2 regions of the Pseudarthrobacter sp. 05T312 genome follow, and region 2 is predicted to be linked to the other one. Evidence: riboswitches for the same ligand, from Rfam matches in the RefSeq annotation. Region 2 holds a riboswitch; the other holds the start of a gene.
The links. Region 2 has a riboswitch for glycine ahead of gcvP (aminomethyl-transferring glycine dehydrogenase). Riboswitches for the same ligand answer to the same signal wherever they lie in the genome.
Positions count from the first base shown of each region.

Region 1: it holds a riboswitch for glycine, as region 2 does, so the genes downstream of both, AC1DIP_RS21880 (methylenetetrahydrofolate reductase) here and gcvP (aminomethyl-transferring glycine dehydrogenase) in region 2, are expected to answer to the same signal.

Region 1 is NZ_JBFTLY010000028.1:7,703-11,009, forward strand. It holds gene cycA (D-serine/D-alanine/glycine transporter) at 1-977, shown strand, start outside; gene purU (formyltetrahydrofolate deformylase) at 974-1,900, shown strand; glycine riboswitch at 1,993-2,091, shown strand; gene AC1DIP_RS21880 (methylenetetrahydrofolate reductase) at 2,124-2,960, shown strand; gene AC1DIP_RS21885 (hypothetical protein) at 3,083-3,307, shown strand, end outside.
Region 2 is NZ_JBFTLY010000026.1:30,175-33,481, reverse strand. It holds gene gcvP (aminomethyl-transferring glycine dehydrogenase) at 1-1,965, opposite strand, end outside; glycine riboswitch at 2,158-2,255, opposite strand; gene AC1DIP_RS21635 (TetR family transcriptional regulator) at 2,351-2,887, opposite strand; gene AC1DIP_RS21630 (MFS transporter) at 2,970-3,307, shown strand, end outside.

The sequences.
Region 1 (3,307 bases), on a different contig from region 2:
TGATCTTCTCCGGTTTCCAGTCCGACGCCGGCCCTGCCACCTTCACCAACCTGTGGAGCCACGGCGGATTCTTCCCGAACGAGTTCATGGGCTTCGTGGCCGGCTTCCAGATCGCCGTCTTCGCCTTCGTGGGCATCGAACTGGTGGGCACCACCGCCGCCGAGGCCAAGAACCCTGAGCGGAACCTGCCCAAGGCCATCAACTCCATCCCCATCCGCGTGCTGCTCTTCTACGTAGGTGCCCTCATCATCCTGATGGCTGTCACCCCCTGGACCGAGTTCAGGGCAGGCCACAGCCCGTTCATCGCCATGTTTTCCCTGGCGGGCCTGGGTGCCGCGGCCACCGTGGTCAACCTCGTGGTGCTGAGCTCCGCAATGTCCTCCGCCAACTCCGGCATCTACTCCACCTCGCGTATGGTCTTTGGCCTTGCCCAGGAAGGCGACGCTCCGGACGTCTTTGGCAAACTGTCCCGCCGGCAGGTGCCCCAGAACGCACTGTTCCTCTCCTGCGTGCTGCTGCTGTCCGGCGTCGTCCTCATGTATGCGGGCCAGGACGTGGGCAAGGCCTTCGACATGGTGACCACCGTCTCCGCCGTCTGCTTTGTCTTTGTCTGGTCGATCATCCTGGCCAGCTACATCGCCTTCCGCCGCCGCCGGCCGCACCTGCATGAAGCATCGAAGTTCAAGATGCCCGGCGGTGTTGCCATGGTCTGGGTGGTCTTCGCCTTCTTCGGCTTCGTGATCTGGACCCTCACCACCCAGCCGGACACCCTGGTGGCCCTGCTGGTCACCCCGGTCTGGTTCATCCTGCTGGGCGCTGCGTGGTTCATCCTCCGCCGCCGGCCCGCACACCAGGCCCGTTTTGCCACGTTCCAGGCTGAACTGCAGGCTGACCAGGACTTCACCGACGCCGCATCCGGCAAGGCTGTCCGTCCGGGTGCCGCCGCAGAAGCGGGGGAAGAGCGGGTCAAGCGGTGATCGGCACGGAAGCCCGCACGTCGCAGGCCGGCACGGCCGCGGCCGGGCAGCTCCAGTCCCTGGTGCCGGAAACGGGCAACGAATTCGTGCTGACGTTCCATTGCCCGGATGCCCTTGGCATTGTCCAGGCGGTGGCGGCGTACCTGCTGGAGCAGGAATGCTACATCGTGGACATCAAACAGTTTGGCGACAGGGCAAGCGGCCGGTTCTTCATGCGCGTCCACGTCACCTCACAGGTGGAGGTGGAACTCGACCTCCTCCGGGCCGGTTTTGAACAGGTGGCCCAGGAATGGCAGATGGATTGGCGCCTGGAACGCCACGGCCGCAAGCAGCCCATCCTGGTGATGGTGTCCAAGTACGACCACTGCCTCAACGACCTCCTGTTCCGCGCCCGCAGCGGTGAGTTGCCCGTCCGGATTGCCGCCGTGGTGTCCAACCACCCGGACCTGGAACCCCTGGCCGCCTGGCACGGTGTTCCGTTCCACCACATCCCGGTCACGCCGGACACCAAGGCGGAAGCCGAGGATCGCCTGCTGGAGCTGGTGGACCAGTACGCCGTTGAACTGGTGGTGCTGGCCCGCTACATGCAGGTGCTCAGCGATGAAGCCACTACGCGCCTTAGCGGCAAGGCCATCAACATCCACCATTCGTTCCTGCCCAGCTTCAAGGGGGCAAAGCCGTACCACCAGGCCTATGAACGGGGTGTCAAGACGGTGGGTGCCACTGCCCATTACATCAACTCGGAACTGGACGAAGGGCCGATCATTTCGCAGCAGGTCATCGAAGTGGACCACACGTATTCCGCTTCGGACCTGGTTGCGGTTGGCCGCGACGCCGAATGCAAGGCGCTCACGAATGCCGTCCGCTGGCACGCTGAGGGGCGGATAGTCCTCTCCGGCAACCGGACGGTCATCCTCCGCTAGCTGCAGGCCCGTCCACGCTGCCGGCGCCCGCACTCCCTCCAATCGGAGGGGCAGGCGCCGGCAGCCGTGGCACCACATTTCAATAAGCCTTTCGAGCTGTGGCGGGAGAGTTCTCCCGGCCATCACCGGGCAGGCGCCGTAGGAGCAAATCCTCCCCAGGAATCTCTCAGGCCCATGTACCCCATGCCGAGCCACCCGTGGCCGGCCAAACCTGGAGTTCCTCATGACGATTCAATCCTTCATGGCATCAGCCGCAGCACCGATTCCCGTGGAAGGACAGGCCTCCGGTTCCGGGGCTGCGCTGCCAATCCGCATGCAGGTCAGACCCACCGAGGACCTTGCCGCCCTTGTCCAGGCACACGTACCAGCCGGCACGGCCCTGACGGTGACCTGCCTGCCGCGCCAGGGTGTGGGCCCCACCATCCGGACAGCCATCGAGCTTGCCTACCTCGGCTTCGAGGTTGTCCCGCATCTGGCCGCACGGAGTATCGAAAGCCGTGGCCAGCTGGCCGGTGTGGTCCGGAACTGCCACGATGCCGGCATTACCGAAGTGTTCGCCGTCGGCGGTGACGCTGGGGAACCGGCCGGACCCTACGACAGCAGCCTTCCGCTGCTGGCGGACCTCGCCGAGCTGTCCGGCGGCACCATCCGGGCCGGCGTGGCGGGCTACCCGGAAGCCCATCCCGGCCACAGCGAACTGCACATGCTTGATGCCCTGCTGGAAAAGCAGCACCTGGCCTCGTCCGTGGTGACGCAGCTGTGCTTCTCAGCCCAACGCATCCAGTGGTACGCCGAAACGCTGCGCCGGGAAGGGGTGAGGCTCCTTGTCTGGGCCGGAGTTCCCGGCGCCGTTCCCCGGGCGCAGCTCATCCGCGCCGCACTGAAAATCGGTGTGGGACCGTCCCTCAAATTCCTGAATCGCAGGGGCCCGCTCGGCCGCCGCCTGCTCAAGGACGGCCTCTACTCACCGCAGGCGATCATGGCGGAGCTGGAGGGCGGCGGGGCTGTGGAGGGTGTGCACCTGTACACGTTCAACAACCTGGCGGGCGCCGGCAGCTAGGGACAAGCGGCAGGGAAGAACAATGTGCCGCCCGCAAAGTTCAGCATGCTTAGTGTTTGTCCACATAGGATGGATAAGCACGGCAGCCCACCCGCTGCAGGTCGATTTGAATGAAGGTGACCATGGCCAGGCGCAGCAATCCCGCAGTACGAATCGCACAGGAAACCGCCCATAACGCAATGTTCGATGCCGACGGCAAACCCAAGCCCGGCGTCCACAATATGCTCCTGAAGGCAGTGCAGGTCCAGCGGCCCTTGGTGGTGGGCTATATCCGCCGGCTCCAGAAGAAGCATCCACGGGCCACCGCAGCACAGCTGGCGGACATCGCGGAGCGGGACTACCTGCGG
Region 2 (3,307 bases):
CTCACGGACGTCCCCGTCGTAGACGCCGTGGGTGGACGGGTACGTGATCATGATGCAGGACAGGACATCCTTGTGGGCCTCGATCTTGGCCGTCAGGTCATCGTGGTTGATGGTGCCGTCCGCTGCGGTGGCGACGACGACGACCTTCATGCCGGCCAGGACTGCCGAGGCGGCGTTGGTGCCGTGGGCGGAGGCGGGAATGAGGCAGACGTTGCGCTGCTCTTCCCCGCGGGAGTGGTGGTAGCCGCGGATGGCCAGCAGGCCGGCGAGCTCGCCCTGGGATCCGGCATTGGGCTGGATGGACACCTGGTCGTACCCGGTGATCGCGGTCAGGTCCGCCTCCAGGTCGGCAATCAGTTCACGCCAGCCTTCGGTCTGGGAGTCCGGGGCGAAGGGGTGGATGGAGGCGAACTCCGGCCAGGAGATGGCTTCCATCTCGGCGGTGGCATTCAGCTTCATGGTGCACGAGCCCAGCGGGATCATGGTGCGGTCCAGCGCCAGGTCCCGGTCCGACAGCTTCCGGATGTAGCGCAGCAGCTGGGTTTCAGACCGGTGCGTGTTGAACACCGGGTGCTGCAGGTAGTCGGAGGAACGTCCGACGGCGGCCTCCAGTCCGAAGCCTTCAGCCGCGGCAACGGAGGCCCCAAAGACGTCCGCGACGTCGGCGACGATGGCCGCCGTCGTGGTTTCGTCGAGCGAGATGCCCACGGTATCGGCGTCGATGGAACGCAGGTTGATGCCGCGCGCTTCGGCATCGGCGACAAGCGCGGCAGCGCGTCCGGGGACGCGGACGGTAAGGGTGTCGAAGAAGCTCGTGTGCAGCACCTCCACACCGGCAGCTGCCAGCGAGGCCGCCAGCACCCGGGCGTGGCCGTGCGTCGTTTCCGCGATCGCCTTCAGCCCGTCGGGGCCGTGGTAGACGGCGTACATCGAGGAGACGATGGCCAGCAGGGCCTGCGCGGTGCAGATGTTGGATGTGGCCTTTTCGCGGCGGATGTGCTGCTCGCGGGTCTGCAGCGCCAGGCGGTACGCGGGCACCCCTGCGTCGTCCTTGGACACCCCCACCAGGCGGCCGGGCAGCGACCGCTCCAGGCCCTTGCGGACAGCCATGTAGGCGGCGTGCGGGCCACCGAAGAACAACGGGACCCCGAAGCGCTGGGTGGAGCCGACGGCGATGTCGGCGCCCTGCTCGCCCGGAGGGGTGATCAGGGTCAGGGCCAGCAGGTCAGCGGCCACGGTGACCAGCGCGCCGCGTTCCTTCGCCGCCGCAATAGTGGCGGACTGGTCCCAGACCCGGCCGGAGGCGCCGGGCTGCTGGAGCACGATCCCGTTGATGTCGCCGTCGGGCAGGCCGTTGGACAGGTCGGCGACCTCAACCTCGAAGCCGAGCGCCTCGGCGCGGCCCTTGACGATGGCGATGGTCTGCGGCAGCACGTCGATGTCCAGGACAGTCTTGCCGTCCGCTGCAGGCTTGGCCTTGTTGGAGCGGCGCATCAGCAGCACGGCCTCGGCCACGGCGGTGGCTTCATCGAGCAGGGACGCGTTGGCGATGGGCAGGCCCACCAGGTCCTGGACCATGGTCTGGAAGTTCAGCAGCGCCTCGAGCCGGCCCTGGGAAATCTCGGGCTGGTACGGCGTGTAGGCGGTGTACCAGGCCGGGGCTTCCAGCACGTTCCGGCGGATCACTGCAGGCGTGACGGTGTCGTAGTAGCCCTGGCCGATCAGCTGCACGGCCGTTTTGTTCTTGGCGGCGAGCCGGCGGAGTTCTGCAAGCACCTCAACTTCACTGAGTGCGTCCTGCAGGCGGAGTGCGGTTTCCTGGCGGATGACCTTGGGGACGGCGGTATCGACCAGTGCGTCGACCGTGCCGTAGCCAACGGCCTTGAGCATGGTGTCGATGTCATCCTGGCGGCGTGCACCAATGTGGCGGTCGACGAAAGTGGTGGGGGCTGGGGTAACCGACACGAAGGAACTCCATTTTGTTCAGGCGGCGCAGGGTACGCCACAGCTATCCGGGTCCCTCCCCGCTCTGTATTGGACCTGAGAGTTTCCGCGTTGCCTGCCTGGGCAGGAACCGCTTGCACCGTCGGTGAGCACAACAGTCATGCCGGCCCCTTCACAGGGGAACGGAAGCTGCCTGCTGCTTTCCAGAGGTGCCTCGCCGCGGCGGTACAGGGGCCTGTGAGATTCCCGGGGAGGATTTGCTCCTACGGCGCCTGCCTGTGCTTCGGGCAGGACTCTCCCGCCGCAGATCAAAGGCTATTCATTTGTTGCGATCATGACGGCCGATGACAGCCCTCACAACTCTCCATTGTCCTACGCCCCAACCCCTCCGGGCAAATGGTCGGGGCTACCTGCGGAGCCGCTCCAGGGCGGCCAGGAGCTCCTCCACATCGGAACCGGCGCCCGCCTCCGGGGCAGGCCCCACGGACAGCATGGCGTTGAAGTACAGCCCGTCCCCCATGTACAGGACAGCCTTGGCCAGGCCGGGTCCAACATCCGCCGCAATCTCATCCAGCCACCGTCGCTGGATGGCGGCGAACCGGCGCCGCGTCTCTTCATGCGCCACCTCCGCCAGGCGGGTGGCCGCCACGATGACACGGTCCAGCGGAGTGTCTGCCCACACCGAAGAACGGATGAAGTAGGCCGCAGCCCCTTCATCGGCCGAAGCCATCGCGTCGGCGTCTGCCCGGGCCAGGCCCTCCAACCGGTCCAGCAGCACGGCAATCAATGCTTCCTTGTTGGGAAAGTGGTAGAGCAGGCCGCCCTTGGACACGCCGGCCTTGCGGGCCACGGCGTCAAGGGTGGCGGCGCGCTCCCCCACGTCGATCAGCAGGGACTCGAAGGCGTCGAGGACCGCATCACGGGCGACAGGCTTTCGGGGCATGCCTCCCATCATGCCCTCAGGCGGGTCCGAATCGGGAATATGCCAGTTTCAAACTATACCGTCCAGACGGTACAGTTATGGAATGACGACCTCCATCAGCCCCACAGCAGTCCACGGGGACGGCACCCCCACACGCCGCCCATGGCGCGACTGGCTTGCGCTCGGCCTGCTGATGTTTCCCGTCCTGCTGGTGGCGGTGGACAACACGGCACTGACCTTCGCACTTCCCGCCATCTCCCAGGCCCTGGAACCCGGCGGCGTGCAACTGCTGTGGATCGTTGACGCCTATCCGCTGGTCCTGGCCGGCCTGTTGGTGTCGATGGGCAGCCTCGGCGACCGGATCGGGCGGCGGCGCCTGCTGGTCATCGGCAGCCTGGGCTTCGCCGGACTGTCCGCCGCCACGGCCTTTGCGCCCACGCC